Regions from separate parts of the Collimonas sp. GW821-FHT02H07 genome, predicted to be linked through region 4. Evidence: predicted binding sites of a transcription regulator. Region 4 holds the regulator's gene; each other region holds the start of a gene.
The links. The regulator sigma-54, encoded in region 4, starts transcription at its own class of promoters, with help from an activator protein. The targets are predictions, from matches to a motif close to TGGCANGNAANCTGCTTT.
Positions count from the first base shown of each region.

Region 1: a site for sigma-54 is predicted at 1,845-1,862, ahead of AC07V8_RS14735 (pilin). Genes of this name have one in related genera too.
Region 2: a site for sigma-54 is predicted at 1,127-1,144, ahead of AC07V8_RS13825 (ANTAR domain-containing response regulator). Genes of this name have one in related genera too.
Region 3: a site for sigma-54 is predicted at 1,963-1,980, ahead of AC07V8_RS16815 (TorF family putative porin). Genes of this name have one in related genera too.

Region 1 is NZ_JBWKVC010000008.1:224,854-228,656, forward strand. It holds gene AC07V8_RS14725 (Stp1/IreP family PP2C-type Ser/Thr phosphatase) at 1-708, shown strand, start outside; gene AC07V8_RS14730 (FHA domain-containing protein) at 933-1,535, shown strand; gene AC07V8_RS14735 (pilin) at 1,907-2,389, shown strand; gene AC07V8_RS14740 (pilin) at 2,614-3,096, shown strand; gene AC07V8_RS14745 (hypothetical protein) at 3,345-3,644, shown strand.
Region 2 is NZ_JBWKVC010000008.1:32,443-36,245, forward strand. It holds gene AC07V8_RS13815 (AAA family ATPase) at 1-45, shown strand, start outside; gene pyrC (dihydroorotase) at 32-1,084, shown strand; gene AC07V8_RS13825 (ANTAR domain-containing response regulator) at 1,229-1,849, shown strand; gene AC07V8_RS13830 (CmpA/NrtA family ABC transporter substrate-binding protein) at 2,128-3,408, shown strand; gene ntrB (nitrate ABC transporter permease) at 3,613-3,803, shown strand, end outside.
Region 3 is NZ_JBWKVC010000010.1:180,483-184,285, forward strand. It holds gene AC07V8_RS16805 (ammonium transporter) at 1-707, opposite strand, end outside; gene AC07V8_RS16810 (P-II family nitrogen regulator) at 720-1,058, opposite strand; gene AC07V8_RS16815 (TorF family putative porin) at 1,130-1,903, opposite strand; gene pdxR (MocR-like pyridoxine biosynthesis transcription factor PdxR) at 2,189-3,679, opposite strand; gene AC07V8_RS16825 (alpha/beta fold hydrolase) at 3,679-3,803, opposite strand, start outside.
Region 4 is NZ_JBWKVC010000007.1:90,991-94,793, forward strand. It holds gene AC07V8_RS12860 (deoxyguanosinetriphosphate triphosphohydrolase) at 1-214, shown strand, start outside; gene AC07V8_RS12865 (DUF4197 domain-containing protein) at 306-995, shown strand; gene hpf (ribosome hibernation-promoting factor, HPF/YfiA family) at 1,124-1,474, opposite strand; gene AC07V8_RS12875 (RNA polymerase factor sigma-54) at 1,644-3,122, opposite strand; gene lptB (LPS export ABC transporter ATP-binding protein) at 3,233-3,803, opposite strand, start outside.

The sequences.
Region 1 (3,803 bases), on a different contig from region 4:
GACACCGTCGTCGTCGATGCCGGCTTGCAGCTGGCGATCCTGGCCGACGGCATGGGCGGCTACAACGCCGGTGAAGTCGCCAGCAGCATCGCCACCGTCGCCATCCAGGAAGAAATCGAAAGTCAGCTGCAGGAGTATCGCCGCCTGCAAAAACCGGAAGAAGAACTGCCGACCCGTCTGTGGCTGATGCAGGCCGTGCGCCAAGCCAACAGCACCATCATCAACGCCGCCCGCCGCGAGCCGGAATACCGCGGCATGGGCACCACCCTGGTGGTGGCCTGGTTCCAGCCCGAAGGCCAGGTCAGCATCGCCCACGTCGGCGATTCGCGCGCCTACCGCATCCGCGACGGCTTGCTGGAACAGTTGACGCGCGACCATTCCCTGCTGCAGGAACAGATCGACGCCGGCCTGATTCGTGCTGAAGACGCGCAATTTGCGCTCAACCGCAATATCGTCACGCGCGCCGTCGGCATCGACTACCAGCTGGTGGTGGAAGTCCACCAGCACGACATACAGGCCGGCGACCTGTATCTGCTCTGTTCCGATGGTCTGTCGGACCGCATCGGCGACGGCGATATCAGCAATATCATCAGCGACGCCCAGGGCGACCTCAAGATGGCATGCACCATGCTTATCAATGCTGCCAACAAGTCCGGGGGGCAGGACAATGTGTCGGTGATACTGATCAGGGTGGCGCAGAATGAATAGGTGCCGTTGTTAAATTGCCAGCGCAGGCCGCGGGCGGTGCAACAGCCCGGGCCGCAACATAAATCCCGGATTTTGAGTACGATTGCCCCAAAACAACATTAAACTGGGGTGTGTGAAGACATGTACGGCCCGATGTGTGAATTGCGAGAGCAGCGCCAGCACCAATAGCCGCCAGGATATTGTTTTAATCAACTTACAGATAGCGTTTCCCAAGAGAGATAGGAATGGCGAAGATCATCCTGACCAAAGGCGGCACCGTAATACAAGAGATGACGCTCACCAAAGAGCGCACCACCATCGGCCGCCGCGCCCACAATGACCTGGTCATCGACAACCTCGCCATCAGCGGCGAGCATGCGGTCATCATCACTATCTACAACGACTCGTTTCTGGAAGACCTCAACAGCACCAACGGCACCCAGGTCAATGGCCATCCGGTCACCAAGCATTTCCTGCAGCACAATGATGTGATCCAGATGGCAAGGTACAAGCTGCTATACCAGGTGGATACGGATGAAGAGATCAAGGACAACCGGCCCAAGATGTTCCCGGTGCCGCGGCCGGATGCCACTATTACTGTGCTGGATGGGCCTAGTGTCGGCAAGGAGATGTTGCTGACCAAGGTGCTGACGACTATTGGCCGTCCTGGCATCCAGGTGGCGATTGTGACGCGCCGGCCGCATGGCTATGAGCTGACGCATGTTGAAGGGCAGACTTATACCCGTGTCAACGATACGCCCTTGAGTTCAGGGACGCGGGCGCTGAAGGATGAGGATGTGATTGATATCGCCGGCACCTTGATGAAGTTTTCCTGGAAGGCCGTTTAATCGGCTTCGATGAGCGCTCAGCAGTTTTGCCTGAATGACTCTTGATACCGGATCTCCACGCTGGCAGGTATTTCGTACGATGTACAGGGTTTAGATTGAATACCAATACCCTTTCCCCCGCAACGTAATGACACTAAAAGGGCCTTGCTTGCCGCGCAAGATAGGTAAGCAAGCTCATCTTTCGGATCAGGTCGGAAAAGACGATTTTGCGTAGTTTCTTTGTGACAAACTTTGTCAGCGCGTTATCGAAAATCTGCCAAATTTCCTCACTTTCCCCAAAGAAAATCGTGAAATCCTAGGATTCGCAACTGGCACAGACATTGCTCTATCTCTTGCGTAGTGACCCCCCTTTTTATTAACAGGAGAAACAAATGAAATCGATGAAAATGATGCAACGCGTTCAGCGCGGTTTTACTTTGATTGAATTGATGATCGTTGTGGCGATTATTGGTATTTTGGCAGCGATTGCTTTGCCGGCCTATCAGGATTACATTGCACGAGCCCAAATGTCTGAAGCAATGGTTCTTGCTGACGGTCTGAAAACTGCAGTTTCAGAATCATTTTCACAGGACGGCAATTGTCCTTCGAATGCTGCTGCGGCAGTTAGTGGGATTGCAGCTGCTGCAAATATTACAGGTAAGTATGTACTGTCGGTAACAACTGCTGGCACAGGGTCAGCAGCGGGTGGTTGTACGATTGCGGCTAAGATGCAAGCGAGTGGTGTATCCACAGGCATCGTAAGCAAAACTTTGACTTTGACTATGTCAACTGCTGCTACTGCTGGAACGATGAACTGGGCATGTACTTCTGACGCTCTGCAAAAATATGTACCTAAAGCTTGCGTTGGAGCCTAATTGTATTAAATGTTTGATTGAGCAGTCTAGGGTATAGAAAATATACCCCTGCAGGAAACACTTCTCATGCTGGTACAGATGAGAAGTGTTTTTTTTTGCCTGCAATAATAGTTCCCAGATATTTCTTAAAGCGAGTGCGCTGACATACGTCGTTTAGCTGGAGCAAATATTGCATTGTCAAAGCTAGCTCTCGAAATTGTGTGACTCTTGCAGAGGGATATAAGATGAAACAAACAAAAGCGTTGCGAAGCAGTGACCACGGATTTACATTAATTGAGTTGATGATCGTGACGGCCATCATTGGTATTTTGGCGGCGATAGCAATCCCTGCCTATCAGGATAGCATTGCACGCGCCCAGATCAGCGAGGGCCTGGAGCTCGCTGCGGGCCTGAAAGTTCCAATTGGAACTGCGTTTGCTCAAGACGGTACATGCCCGACAAATGGCACTAATGGCATTCCAGCTTCAACCTCAATTCGTGGTAAATATGTGGAGTCTGTCACTACTGGCGGTGTTTCGAGCGCAAGCGGTGGCTGTACAATTACTGTCGTGATGAACGTCACGTCCACCTCGAATAGCATCCATGGTGCAAATTTGGTTTTGACGATGGGAACCACCCCTAATTCAGGAACTTCAGGAAGCATGAGTTGGACATGTATTTCGTCTGCACCACAAAAAGTCGTTCCGCTAGTGTGCTCAGGTACTTAAATATTGACCGAGTAACTAAATCATCTGTGTAAGTAATAATATAGTTGGAATTTTGTTCAATAACCTAACAAGCATCGACATAAGCTAGCGAGAGCAGCAAGTGCGGTTTGAAGTTTATAGTCGTAAAGAGACGGTTTAGATATTTTGCAAGAATAACGCTGATGGATCGAATCAAGATTAGATTTATTTTTCGCTCTTGCTAACAAGGACTACCTACGTATTGATGCAATTTTTTGTGGGGTAACGAGATGTGGTTTAGCTGGTTAAATGCGCGTGAAGAAAAGCAGTTTGGACAATCACTTGCCGCTACCTTAATGGAGAGGCTTGTTTTTGAGGAATTGGCTCACAATAACCGTTTAATGGGGAAGAAACACGATGCGATGTTACACAATATGATGCAACAGATAACCAGCTTCAAACTTGGCCGAAAGATGAATGCTTATAAAAAAGCTCAAGTTGGTAATGCATTCAAATGGACATTGAAAGATAAGGGATATGATCCTGAATATGTGGACCAATTGACCAATTGGCTCATGTTGAAAATGTAGAATTATCGAGGTGGCCCTTGCCCGCAAGGGTACGGATAATAGTGATATGCAGTAATTTCTATAAAACTCATGCGAAAACGCTCGCGAATAGCGTGCACAATCTGATTGTGCTTTTTCCTCCCGTCTGATGCGCCAGAAACCATGGTTCGTACTCTCCTA
Region 2 (3,803 bases), on a different contig from region 4:
GCCATGCTGGAGCGACTTTTTGCAGAAGAGAATGAAGATGACTGATGCCTTGATTAATACACTGACCATCACCCGCCCCGACGACTGGCACTTGCACCTGCGCGACGGCGTCGCGCTGGCCAGCGTGCTGCCGCACAGCGCGCGCCAGTTCGGCCGCGCCATCGTGATGCCCAACCTGAAGCCGCCGGTCACCACCACTGCGCAGGCCGCGGCCTACCGCGAGCGCATCCTCGCCGTGCTGCCGCCCGGATTGACGTTCGAGCCTTTGATGACGCTGTACCTGACCAACAATACGCCGCCCGACGAAATCCGCCGCGCCAAGGACAGCGGCTTCGTGCACGCGGTCAAGCTGTATCCGGCCGGCGCCACCACCAACTCCGATGCCGGCGTGACCGATCTCAGCAAGTGCTACAAGACGCTGGAAGTGATGCAAGAGCTGGGCATGCCTTTCCTGGTGCACGGCGAAGTGACCGATCCGGCCATCGATATCTTCGACCGCGAAGCGGTCTTCATCGAGCGCGTGATGCAGCCGCTGCGGCGCGACATGCCGGAATTGAAAGTGGTGTTTGAACACATTACCACCAAGGATGCCGCCCAGTACGTCGAGAGCGCCGAAGGTCCGGTCGCCGCCACTGTCACTGCGCACCACCTGCTGTACAACCGCAACGAAATCTTCAAGGGCGGGATCCGCCCGCATTACTATTGCCTGCCTGTGCTGAAACGGGAAGAGCATCGCCTGGCCCTGGTGCGCGCGGCGACCTCCGGCAGCAGCCGTTTCTTCCTCGGCACCGATTCGGCGCCGCATCCCAAGGGCCTGAAGGAGCATGCTTGCGGTTGCGCCGGCTGCTATACCGCGCTGCATGCAATGGAGCTGTATGCACAAGCGTTTGATCAGGCCGGGGCGCTGGATCAGCTGGAAGCATTCGCCAGCTTCAATGGGCCGGCGTTCTACAATCTGCCGCGCAACCAGGGCAGCGTGACCCTGAAGCGCCAGCCGTGGACCTTGCCGGCCGAACTGCCGCTGGGCGATACCACGCTGGTGCCGCTGAACGGCGGTGAAGCCATAGACTGGCAGTTGGTATAAAGTCATCCGGCCGCCGGCGCGCGGCGGCCGTTCGCATCAGCATGGTGCGATTTTTGCTTGCTTGCATGACAGCGATGGATAAAACGCTATCCCATCCGGTCTAACCGTAGCTCAATGAGTCGTCTGCGGACGAAGGTTTCAAGCATGCAAAGTCTACGTATCGTCGTGGTCAATCCTGTCGCCATCGAGGGCGAAGACGATCCTGCGTTTACCGCCCAGGCTGCGCGCGGCAAGGACTTGCGCATCGGTTTGCTGGAGGCCGGCTACAACATCATTGCTTCGCTTCCCGCCGACCTCTATCTCCCCGAAAGAATTGCCCAACTACAACCCGACATGATCATCGTCGACGCCGAATCAGACGCCCGCGACGTGCTGGAGCACGTGGTGGTGGCGACCCGCGACGCGCGCCGGCCGATCGTGCTGTTCACCGAGGACGCCAAGACTTCCAGCATGGATGCCGCCATGGCCGCCGGCGTCTCTGCCTACATCGTGGCAGGGTTGCAGACGGCGCGCATCAAACCTGTGCTGGATGTCGCCCTGGCGCGCTTCCGCCAGGAGCAGAAATTGCTGGCGGAACTGTCCGATACCAAGCTGAAACTGGCGGAGCGCAAGGTGCTGGAGCGCGCCAAAGGCTTGCTGATGGAACATCACAAGCTGAGCGAGCAGGAGGCTTATCAAAAGCTGCGGCGGCTGGCGATGGACAAGAACCTGAAGTTGTCCGAGGTAGCGCAGCGGATCATCGATGCCGCCGATTTGCTTGGCTAGCGCTTGAAGCAAGCCTGCATCGGCAGGAATGCCCGAAAATCGTGAGCTTGTTTGGTGCGATGCACAAAACGGGTGCGCTTTGCCGCCGGGATCCCGGCGCTTTTCTCCCTGCAACTCCTGGCACGTGGTTTGCATGGTTGATTCCAGGCGCCAGCGTTGGCGCTGCTGGAATCGGCTAACGGCGGTCTTTTCCACATAAGACAAAGGTGTCTTTCCACATGACTGGTGCATTGTGGAACGACGCCTTTTTGTTTGCCGAAACAAAGTGGAGCCATGCGATGGAATCAAAAAGAGCACTGCCGCAAGATGATCTTGACCTGAGCCTGGCTGTCGACGGCAAGCGCCGCCAAATACTACAAGCCGCCACCGTTGCGGGAGGAGCCAGCATGTTGGGATTATCTAGCGCCGGAGTATGGGCAGCCGGCTCGGACAAGCCGGAAAAAACCGAAGTCAAGATCGGCTTCATTCCACTCACGGATTGCGCCTCGGTGGTGATGGCGTCGTTGCTCGGCTTCGATAAAAAATACGGCATCAAGATCGTCCTCAGCAAGGAAGCCTCCTGGGCCGGCGTGCGCGACAAGCTGGCCAACGGCGAGCTGGATGCTGCACATGTATTGTCGGGTTTGATCTACGGCGTGCAGATGGGCATCGGCGGCCAGAAGAAGGACATGGCGATCCTGATGGGACTCAACAATAACGGCCAGGCCATCACGCTCTCCAAGAAGCTGGCGGACAAAGGCGCGGTGGACGGCGCTTCGCTGGCCAAGCTGATGGCCAGCGACAAGCGCGAATACACGTTTGCCCAGACTTTCCCGACCGGCACCCATGCCATGTGGCTGTACTACTGGCTGGCCGCCAACGGCATCAATCCACTCAAGGACGCCAAGGTGATTACCGTGCCGCCGCCGCAGATGGTGGCCAATATGCGGGTCGGCAACATGGATGGTTTCTGCGTCGGCGAACCATGGGGCCACCGCGCGATTGTCGACGGCGTCGGCATCACCGCCATCACCACCCAGGAAATCTGGAAGGATCATCCGGAAAAAGTGCTCGGCACCACCGCCGAATTCGCTGCCAAGAATCCGAACACTTGCCGCGCCCTGATTGCCGCGGTGCTGGAGGCCGGCAAGTGGATCGACGCCTCGCTCGCCAACAAGAACAAGATGGCGGAAGCGATCGCCGACAAATCCTATGTCAACACCAGCAAGGACGTGATCGACCAGCGCATCATGGGACGCTACCAGAACGGCCTGGGCAAGACCTGGGACGATCCGAACTACATGAAGTTCTACAACGACGGCCTGGTCAATTTCCCCTACCTGTCGGATGGCATGTGGTTCATGACGCAGCACCGGCGCTGGGGCTTGCTGAAGACGGATCCCGACTACCTGGCGGTGGCCAAGTCAGTGAGCCAGATCGATCTGTACAAGGACGCCGCGGCCATGACCAAGACGCCTGTGCCGAAAGATGCGCTGCGGACCTCGAAGCTGATGGACGGCACGGTGTGGGATGGCAAAAACCCCCAAGTCTACGCGGCCTCGTTCAAGATCCGCGCATAACATCGCGTGCCAAGCAGACGTTCCGTAAGCGCATTTTTTGGGAGAGCCATTATGAGTGCAATCATGGACACCGCGGCAAATGCAAATCGTCAGGCGGCGACGCACGGCGAGGTCGCCGAAAGCGAGGCGAATGCCGATGCGGCGGTCGCCGCCAGCAGCAGCGCCGCCCAGCCGCCGCCGAAAAGCAGCAGCAGGCGCAGCAGCATGCCGCCATGGCTGCTGCAGATTGTCGCGCCGCTGCTGGGGCTGGCCTTCCTGGTGCTGGTCTGGCAGATCATCGCCATGCACAACAGCCAGTTCCCGACGCCGCTGCTGACCTTGCAGGAAGCGCTCAAGCTGTTCGCCGATCCGTTCTATCGCACCAGCCCCAACGACCAGGGCATCGGCTGGAATAT
Region 3 (3,803 bases), on a different contig from region 4:
TCCGGACCAGGCCAGAACCAGACCATGTGCGCCATCGGCAGGTAAGCGAAGGTGAACCACAATACGGTGAACACCAGGATCGCCGAGAATTTGGCGCGTTCGGCAAAGGCGCCGATGATCAGGGCGCAGGTAATCGCTGCAAACGCGCCCTGGAACACCACGTAGGCGAATTCAGGCACCACTACGCCCTTGCTGAAGGTAGCCGCCACGGAATCAGGCGTCATGCCGTGCAAGAACAGCCGGCTGAAGCCGCCGAAGAAGGAATTGCCTTCCGTGAACGCGAGGCTGTAACCGTACAGTATCCACAGCACGATGATCAGCGAGAACACCGTGAAGCACTGCATCAGCACCGACAGCATGTTCTTGCTGCGCACCAGGCCGCCGTAGAACAGGCCCAGGCCAGGCAAGGTCATCAGGATCACGAATGCGGTGCAGACCAGCAGCCAGGCGGTGTCGCCCTTGTTCGGCACCGGCGCCGCGGGAGCTGCCGCGGCAGGCGCTGCCGCAGCGGCGGCGGCCGGGGCCGGAGCAGCCGCTGCTGCCGGTGCGGGCGCAGGTGTGGAAGCATCCGCGCTGGCGGATGCCACGGCCGCTGCTGGCGCGCTGGCTGCCGGAGCGGACGCCTCGTCAGCCGCCGCAGCCGGCAGCATCGAAGTCGCCGCGATCAGCGCGCACGACGCTAAAATCGTTGCCAATATTCTGTTCATATTTTTATCCCCTTAGATTGCGTCTTTGCCGGTTTCACCGGTACGAATACGAATAACTTCCTGCAGATCAAATACAAAAATCTTGCCGTCGCCGATCTTGCCGGTACGGGCCGCGGTCTCGATCGCTTCTACCGCTTGTTCCAGAATGCTGTCGTCCACTGCCGCTTCGATTTTTGTCTTCGGCAGGAAGTCGACGACATATTCAGCGCCGCGATACAGCTCCGTGTGGCCCTTCTGGCGGCCGAAACCTTTTACCTCGGTCACGGTAATGCCTTGCACGCCTATCGCCGACAGTGCTTCACGCACCTCGTCGAGCTTAAATGGTTTGATGATCGCTGTAATCAGTTTCATATCGGCCTCGTTGGTTTTGTGAGACGGCGGGCGCGAAGCGCTTGCCGCTGCTGCTTTTTTGACGTCGTTTTTTAGAAGGTCTTCGCCAGAGAAAACACCACGCCGTTGCGCCCCAGGTTCTTGCCGCTCGGGCTGACATAAGCGCCATCCTTGGCGTCGGTGCCGACATAGGCCAGTCCCAAAGTGATGCCGGCGAGCTGGTCAAAGGTCTTGGTGGCGCCGATTTTCCAGTCGGTATAGCTGGCGAAGCTGGTGTGTTCCACGGTCTGATGGCCAAGGTGCAGGCCAAGCGTGACGCCCGCACCGACATCGATGTTGGCGCCGGCATCGTAGTAAGCGCTGTTCTTGCTGTCGATGGTGCCGAACAGGTTGGTCATCGCATGCGAATATTTGAAATAGGCCGGTCCGTAGCCGATCTGGCCGTACAGCTCAAACGTGTTGGCGTTGCGGCCGATCTGGCTGTAGTTGTTGGTCGGGTAGTAGTAGTACAGGCCGCCGACATCATAGGTAAAGCCGCCCGGCAGGTCGCCGCGCTTGCCGCCGTAGATATCCCACTCCACCGGTCCCTTGCCGCCGGTGCCGGTATTGGCGCTGTCGACCGCATCCTTGATCCACTTGATGTTGGAGAGCCAGGTGCCGGCATACAGGCCGGTTGGATTATTGGTGTAGTCGGCGCCGCCCTGCACGGCGGGATCGAAACGCGTTTGCGAAATGCCGCGGAAGCGGTAGTCGTTCACGAGGCCGATGTTGTAACTGATTTCATTGTCAGGCTTGGCGTCTTCTGCATGCGCAAAACCCGCGGTGAAGCTTGCTGCTATTGCTGCGGCTAAAATCAGCTTTTTCATGGAAGTCCCTGTTGGTATGTTGAATGAAAACCGCTAAATCAGTACTCTTCGTACTTTCCATAGCAGAACCCATGCCAACTGTTCCAGCCGCTTCTTTTGCCCGCTTAATACCACTTATGGGGTGATTTATTTGCGCTTTTTTAGTGACTGTTAATTTGGGGACGTTCTTGTGGAGAAATATTGTGCAGTGCAGCGCACCAAAATAAAGCATGTACCTGCCGGCGCATTATTCTGGTGCAGCGATTATCCGATCTGACTACATGACATCTTGTAGTCAGCTACAAATCAACGCCAGGCTTGTTGCAGCAATAACAATGCATTGCGGATCGCGGCCTCATCCACGCCAGCAAAACCCAGCGCCAGGCCGGCACGGTGCTGCGGATTCACCGCCAGGCCCGGGATGCAAAATCGGCTCAGCGGATTGATTTCAACTCCTGCGGCGAGAGCTTTCGCCACCAGCTCGGTTTCCTGCTGCGAACTGGCCAACGGCAGGCTCAAGTGCAGGCCGGCGGCAACCTTGGGCAAGGGCAGTTGCGCGCCGAACAGCGGCGCCCAGGCCGCCAGCAAGGCATCGCGGCGGGAACGGCTGGCGCGCCGCATGCGGCGGATGTGCCGCTGGAAATGGCCGGCGGCGATGAACTCGGCCATCACTGCCTGATCCGCCGCCGGCGGGTGACGATCACCCATGGCGCGCAGCGCGCCGAGCGCCGGCACCAGTTTGGGCGGCAATACCAGATAGCCGAGGCGCAGCCCGGGAAAGGCAATTTTCGAAAAAGTGCCGACATACAGCACGCGGGCGTTGTGATCCAGCGCCGCCAGCGGCGCCAGCGGCGTGCCGTCATAGCGATATTCGCCGTCGTAGTCGTCTTCGATGATCCAGCTGTCGTGGCGTTCGGCCCAGGCCAGCAGTTCCAGCCGCCGCGCCAGCGACAGCGTGACGCCGACCGGATACTGGTGCGACGGCGTCACATACGCCAGGCGGCAGTCGCCGTGCAGCGCCAGCTGGCTGGTGTCCATGCCATCCTGGTCCAGCCCGATTCCCACCAGCTGCGCGCCGGATAAGGCCAAGGCGGCAGCGGCTGCCGGGTAGCACGGATTTTCCACCACCACCTTATCGCCGGCGTCCAGCAACAGCTGCGCGCAGAGGGCAATGCCATGCTGGGCGCCGGCGGTGATCATGATTTGCGACGGCTCGCAGACCAGGCCGCGCGCCTGGCGCAGGTAGGCCGCGATCAATTCGCGCAAACGCACATCGCCGGCAGCCTCGCCATAGCCCATCTGCGCCAGCGGCGCGCGGCGCCAGAAATTGCCTTGCAGGCGCGCCCAGATGGCGCTGGGGAACAGGTCGTAAGCGGGAATGCCAAGCCGGAAGGCGCGCGCCGGGCCGTCAAAACGGCGCCGCCGTGCCTCGTAGCCGCTCAGGCGCTGCTGCATGGATGACAACTGCATCGCCGGCGCAGCGGCGGCCGGCGCTGCCGGACCAGCCGCAACCGCAGCCGCCAGGCCGTCGGCATAAGTGCCGTCGCCGACCCGGCTGCTGATATAGCCTTCGGCGTACAGCTGTTCATACGCGCGCACCACGGTGTTGCGCGATACCTTCAACGCCAGCGCCAGGTTGCGCGAAGTCGGCAGCTTGATGCGGTAAGTGTCAGGGGTCGCCAGGATGCGCTGGCGCAAGGCCAGGCACAGCTGCTTGGCCAGGCCTTTGCCGCCATCGAGCGCAATCCCGGCCGGGTCCAGATTCATCGACAGCGCCGGCGCCACAGGCTTCGCCATCAGTTGCGCTGGGGCGATGCCAGCAGTTCGCGCAGCCAGGGCTTCCAGACTGCCGCCACCGTGTGGGTGCCATGGCCGCGCGTCGCGCCGCTCAGCTTGACCATCACCATGCGCGCGCCCGGCA
Region 4 (3,803 bases):
CCGCATGACGGCCAAGGCCCGCCGCATCGTCGCTGAGCTGTATGCCTGCTTCAGCGCCGAGCCATCCCTGCTGCCGCCCGACTATCAGCTCGATCAGCGGGAGTCGGAACAGCAGCAGGCGCGCGCGATTGCCGACTATATCGCCGGCATGACCGACCGTTATGCGATCCGCGAGCACCGGCGCCTGTTCCTGGTGGATGAAGGGCATCTGTAGGCGCCGCCCGGCAGACATTTTCTTTCTTGATTTGTTTGCAATAAATTGAGTTAGACTTTGGCTTATCCATTCAACTTCTTCAAGGATCATTATGCGGACTCTATTTCAAACAGCAATCACACTGAGCCTGGCGGCAACAGCGTCCGCGGCGCTTGCCCTGTCGCTGGGCGACCTCAGCAACCAGGATGCCAGCAGCGGCCTCAAAGCCGCCCTGCAAAAAGGCGCGGATGTGGCGGTGTCCAAGCTGGGTGTCGAAAATGGTTTTCTGAACAACGACAAGGTCAAGATCGGCTTGCCCAGCGTGCTCGACAAGGCCATGCCCATTTTGCGCATGACCGGCCAGGGCCAGAAGCTGGACGATCTGGTGGTGTCGATGAACCACGCCGCGGAACAGGCGGTGCCGCTGGCCAAGCCTTTGCTGCTGAATGCGGTCAAGTCGATGTCGGTGACCGATGCCAAAAATATCCTGACCGGCGGCGACACCTCGGTGACCGATTTTTTCAAGCAAAAGACGTCGGCGCAACTGGGCCAGAAATTCCTGCCCATCGTCAAAGGCGTGACCGACCGCAACGGCTTGTCGGCCCAATATAACGCGGTCATGGGGCAGGTCGGCAAGACCGGCATGGTGCCGGCGCAGCAGTCGACGGTGGAAGGTTATGTCACGCAACGTGCACTGGACGGCCTGTACACCATCATCGGTGAAGAAGAGAAAGCGATACGCCAGGATCCGGTCGGCGCCGGCAGCGCGATCATCGGCAAGGTGTTCGGCGCTCTCAAATAGGCGCGATGCAAAAAATAATACGATTTACTTGTAAAACGGTCTGAAAATAACAAAGGGCGCATTAACTGCGCCCTTGTTCTTTCTATCGGCGCCAGCTAGTCAGCTGCAGCGCCCGGATTGGCGGCCGTTCAGGTCGTGGCGGGGAGCTCTTCCGGCAGATGCTTGATCGCATCGTGCTGGTGATCCTGCATCTTGTCCTTGTACTTGATGACCTGGCGATCGAGCTTGTCGATCAGCGTATCAATGGCGGCATAAAGATCGTGGGCAATGCTTTCGGCATGCAGATCTTTTCCCTTTACGCGCAGCGTGATGTCCGCTTTCTGGCGCTTTTCTTTTTCAGTGAGTTTGTCGACGCTCAAGATCACGTTGATATCGATGACCTGGTCGAAGTGGCGTTTGATACGCTCTAGTTTGCTTTGTACATATTCGCGAATGGCAGGGGTTACTTCGAGGTGATGCCCACTGATGGTGAAGTTCATACAGCGCTCCTATCAAGAATATTGCTGGCGGTTCTGAACAGACTGCGTTGAATCTTTAGGCGAACAATCTACAAGAGACTGGGACTGTTCTGGCAAGAGTCGCTAAATAACAAACAGCCGTAATGTCCGAACATAGCAAGGGTAAGCTTAACAATCAAACCAGAAAAAACTACAAGGCCTTGCGCAGATTAACAGACGGAATTTTTAGTGCTTCGCGATATTTTGCGACGGTGCGGCGGGCGACCACCATACCTTGTTCCGCAAGCATGTCGGCAATCTTGCTGTCAGAGAAAGGGTTTCTTGAATCTTCCGCTCCTATGAGTTGCTTAATGAGTGCCCTGATTGCTGTTGAGGAAGCCTCTCCACCTGCCTCAGTAGCAACATGGCTGCCGAAGAAATACTTCAGTTCAAACATCCCGTGGGGAGTGAGCATGTATTTCTGAGTGGTCACACGTGAAATAGTACTCTCGTGTAGACCCAGTGTATCAGCTATTTCGCGCAACACAAGCGGCCGCATGGCGACCGCGCCGTGGGAAAAGAAGTTCCGCTGGCGTTCGACGATCGCTTGTGCAACGCGCAAAATGGTGTCGAAACGCTGCCGCATATTCTTGATCAGCCACTTGGCTTCCTGCAGCTGCGAAGTGAGTGCGCCATCGCCCTTGCTCTGCTTCAGGATGTTGGCATACAGGACATTCACCCGGAGTCTTGGCATGACGTCATTGTTCAGCATCACCTGCCAGCCTTGCTTGCTGCGCCTGACGATCACGTCCGGCACCACATAGTCGGAAGCGTTGGCGGCGAACGGCGCGCCGGGGTGGGGATTGCACTGCTTGATGACAGCTTGCGCTTCGCGCAGGTCCTCGTCGTCGCAATCCAGGGCTTTCTTGATTTTATTGAAATCGCGCTGCGCAAACAGCGCCAGGTGATCTTGCACAATCGCCAATGCCAGGCGGCGGGTGACGAATGGCACTTTGACAAACCGCTTGATCTGCAAGGCCAGGCATTCCGGCGCGTTGCGCGCGCCGACGCCGGCCGGGTCGAAGCTCTGCACCATTTTCAGCGCCATCGACAATTCTTCGACGGCGATCTCCAGCTCGGCCGGCAGGCGCTCCAGGATTTCTTCCAGCGACTCTTCCAGGTAGCCGTTGTCGTCCAGCGCATCGATCATCAGCTCGACCAGCGCGCGGTCGCGCAAGTCGTGCATGGCTTCGCGCATCTGCTGCAGCAGATGTTCGCGCAGCGTCGTTTCATGCGCCTCCAGCTGCGGCCGCGCATCTTCATCGTCCGAGGTTTTCGCGCTGCGCGAGATGTCGTCGAAACTCCATTCGCTGTCGGCATTGTCGGTACTGCTTTCAGCCGCCGGCGCTTCGGCGCTGGCTTCGCTCTCGGTCGGCGAGCTGCTGACTTCGCTGTCGCCGGCCGGCGCCTCCATGGTCGACGCAGTGCCGCTGATGGCGCCGTCCGCCAGCAGCCGCACCGAATTATCAAGCGGATCGTCGACCCGCTCCAGCATCGGGTTGTCAGACAGGATCTGTTCCAGTTCCTGATGCAACTCAAGCGTGGAAAGCTGCAGCAGACGGATCGACTGCTGCAGCTGAGGAGTCAGCGCAAGATGTTGAGAGGTGCGTAGCTGGAGTGATTGTTTCATGGCTTCCGTGCGGACAATTCACTTCTGTTATTTGTTGTACGGAGTTTAAGAGCCGCACTGGCGCGGCGGATTAATCTGTATGCAATTACTTCATTCCCGCATCAGCGAAACTACATGCGGAAATGCTCGCCCAGATAGACCCGCCGCACCGACTCGTCGGCGATGATGTCGTCCGGACTGCCGCTGGCCAGCACGCTGCCCTGATTGATGATGTAGGCGCGGTCGCAGATGCCCAGCGTTTCGCGCACATTGTGATCGGTGATCAGCACGCCGATGCCGCGTTCCTTGAGAAAGCGGACGATGCGCTGGATCTCGATCACGGCGATCGGATCGATCCCGGCGAACGGTTCATCCAGCAGCACGAAGCGCGGATTGGTGGCGAGCGCGCGGGCGATCTCGACGCGCCGCCGTTCGCCGCCCGAGAGCGACAGGGCCTGGCTCTCGCGCAGTTTTTCAATCTGCAGCTCGTGCAGCAGCTTGTGCAGCTGTTCATCGATCTCGGCCTTGCCGAGCGCCTTGCCGTTGGGACGCTGCAGTTCCAGCACGGCGCGGATATTGTCTTCCACCGTCAGCTTGCGGAATACCGATGCTTCCTGCGGCAGGTAGGACAGGCCCAGCACCGCGCGGCGATGGATAGGCAGGCGCGAAATATCGACGCCGTCCAGATCGATCTCGCCGCCG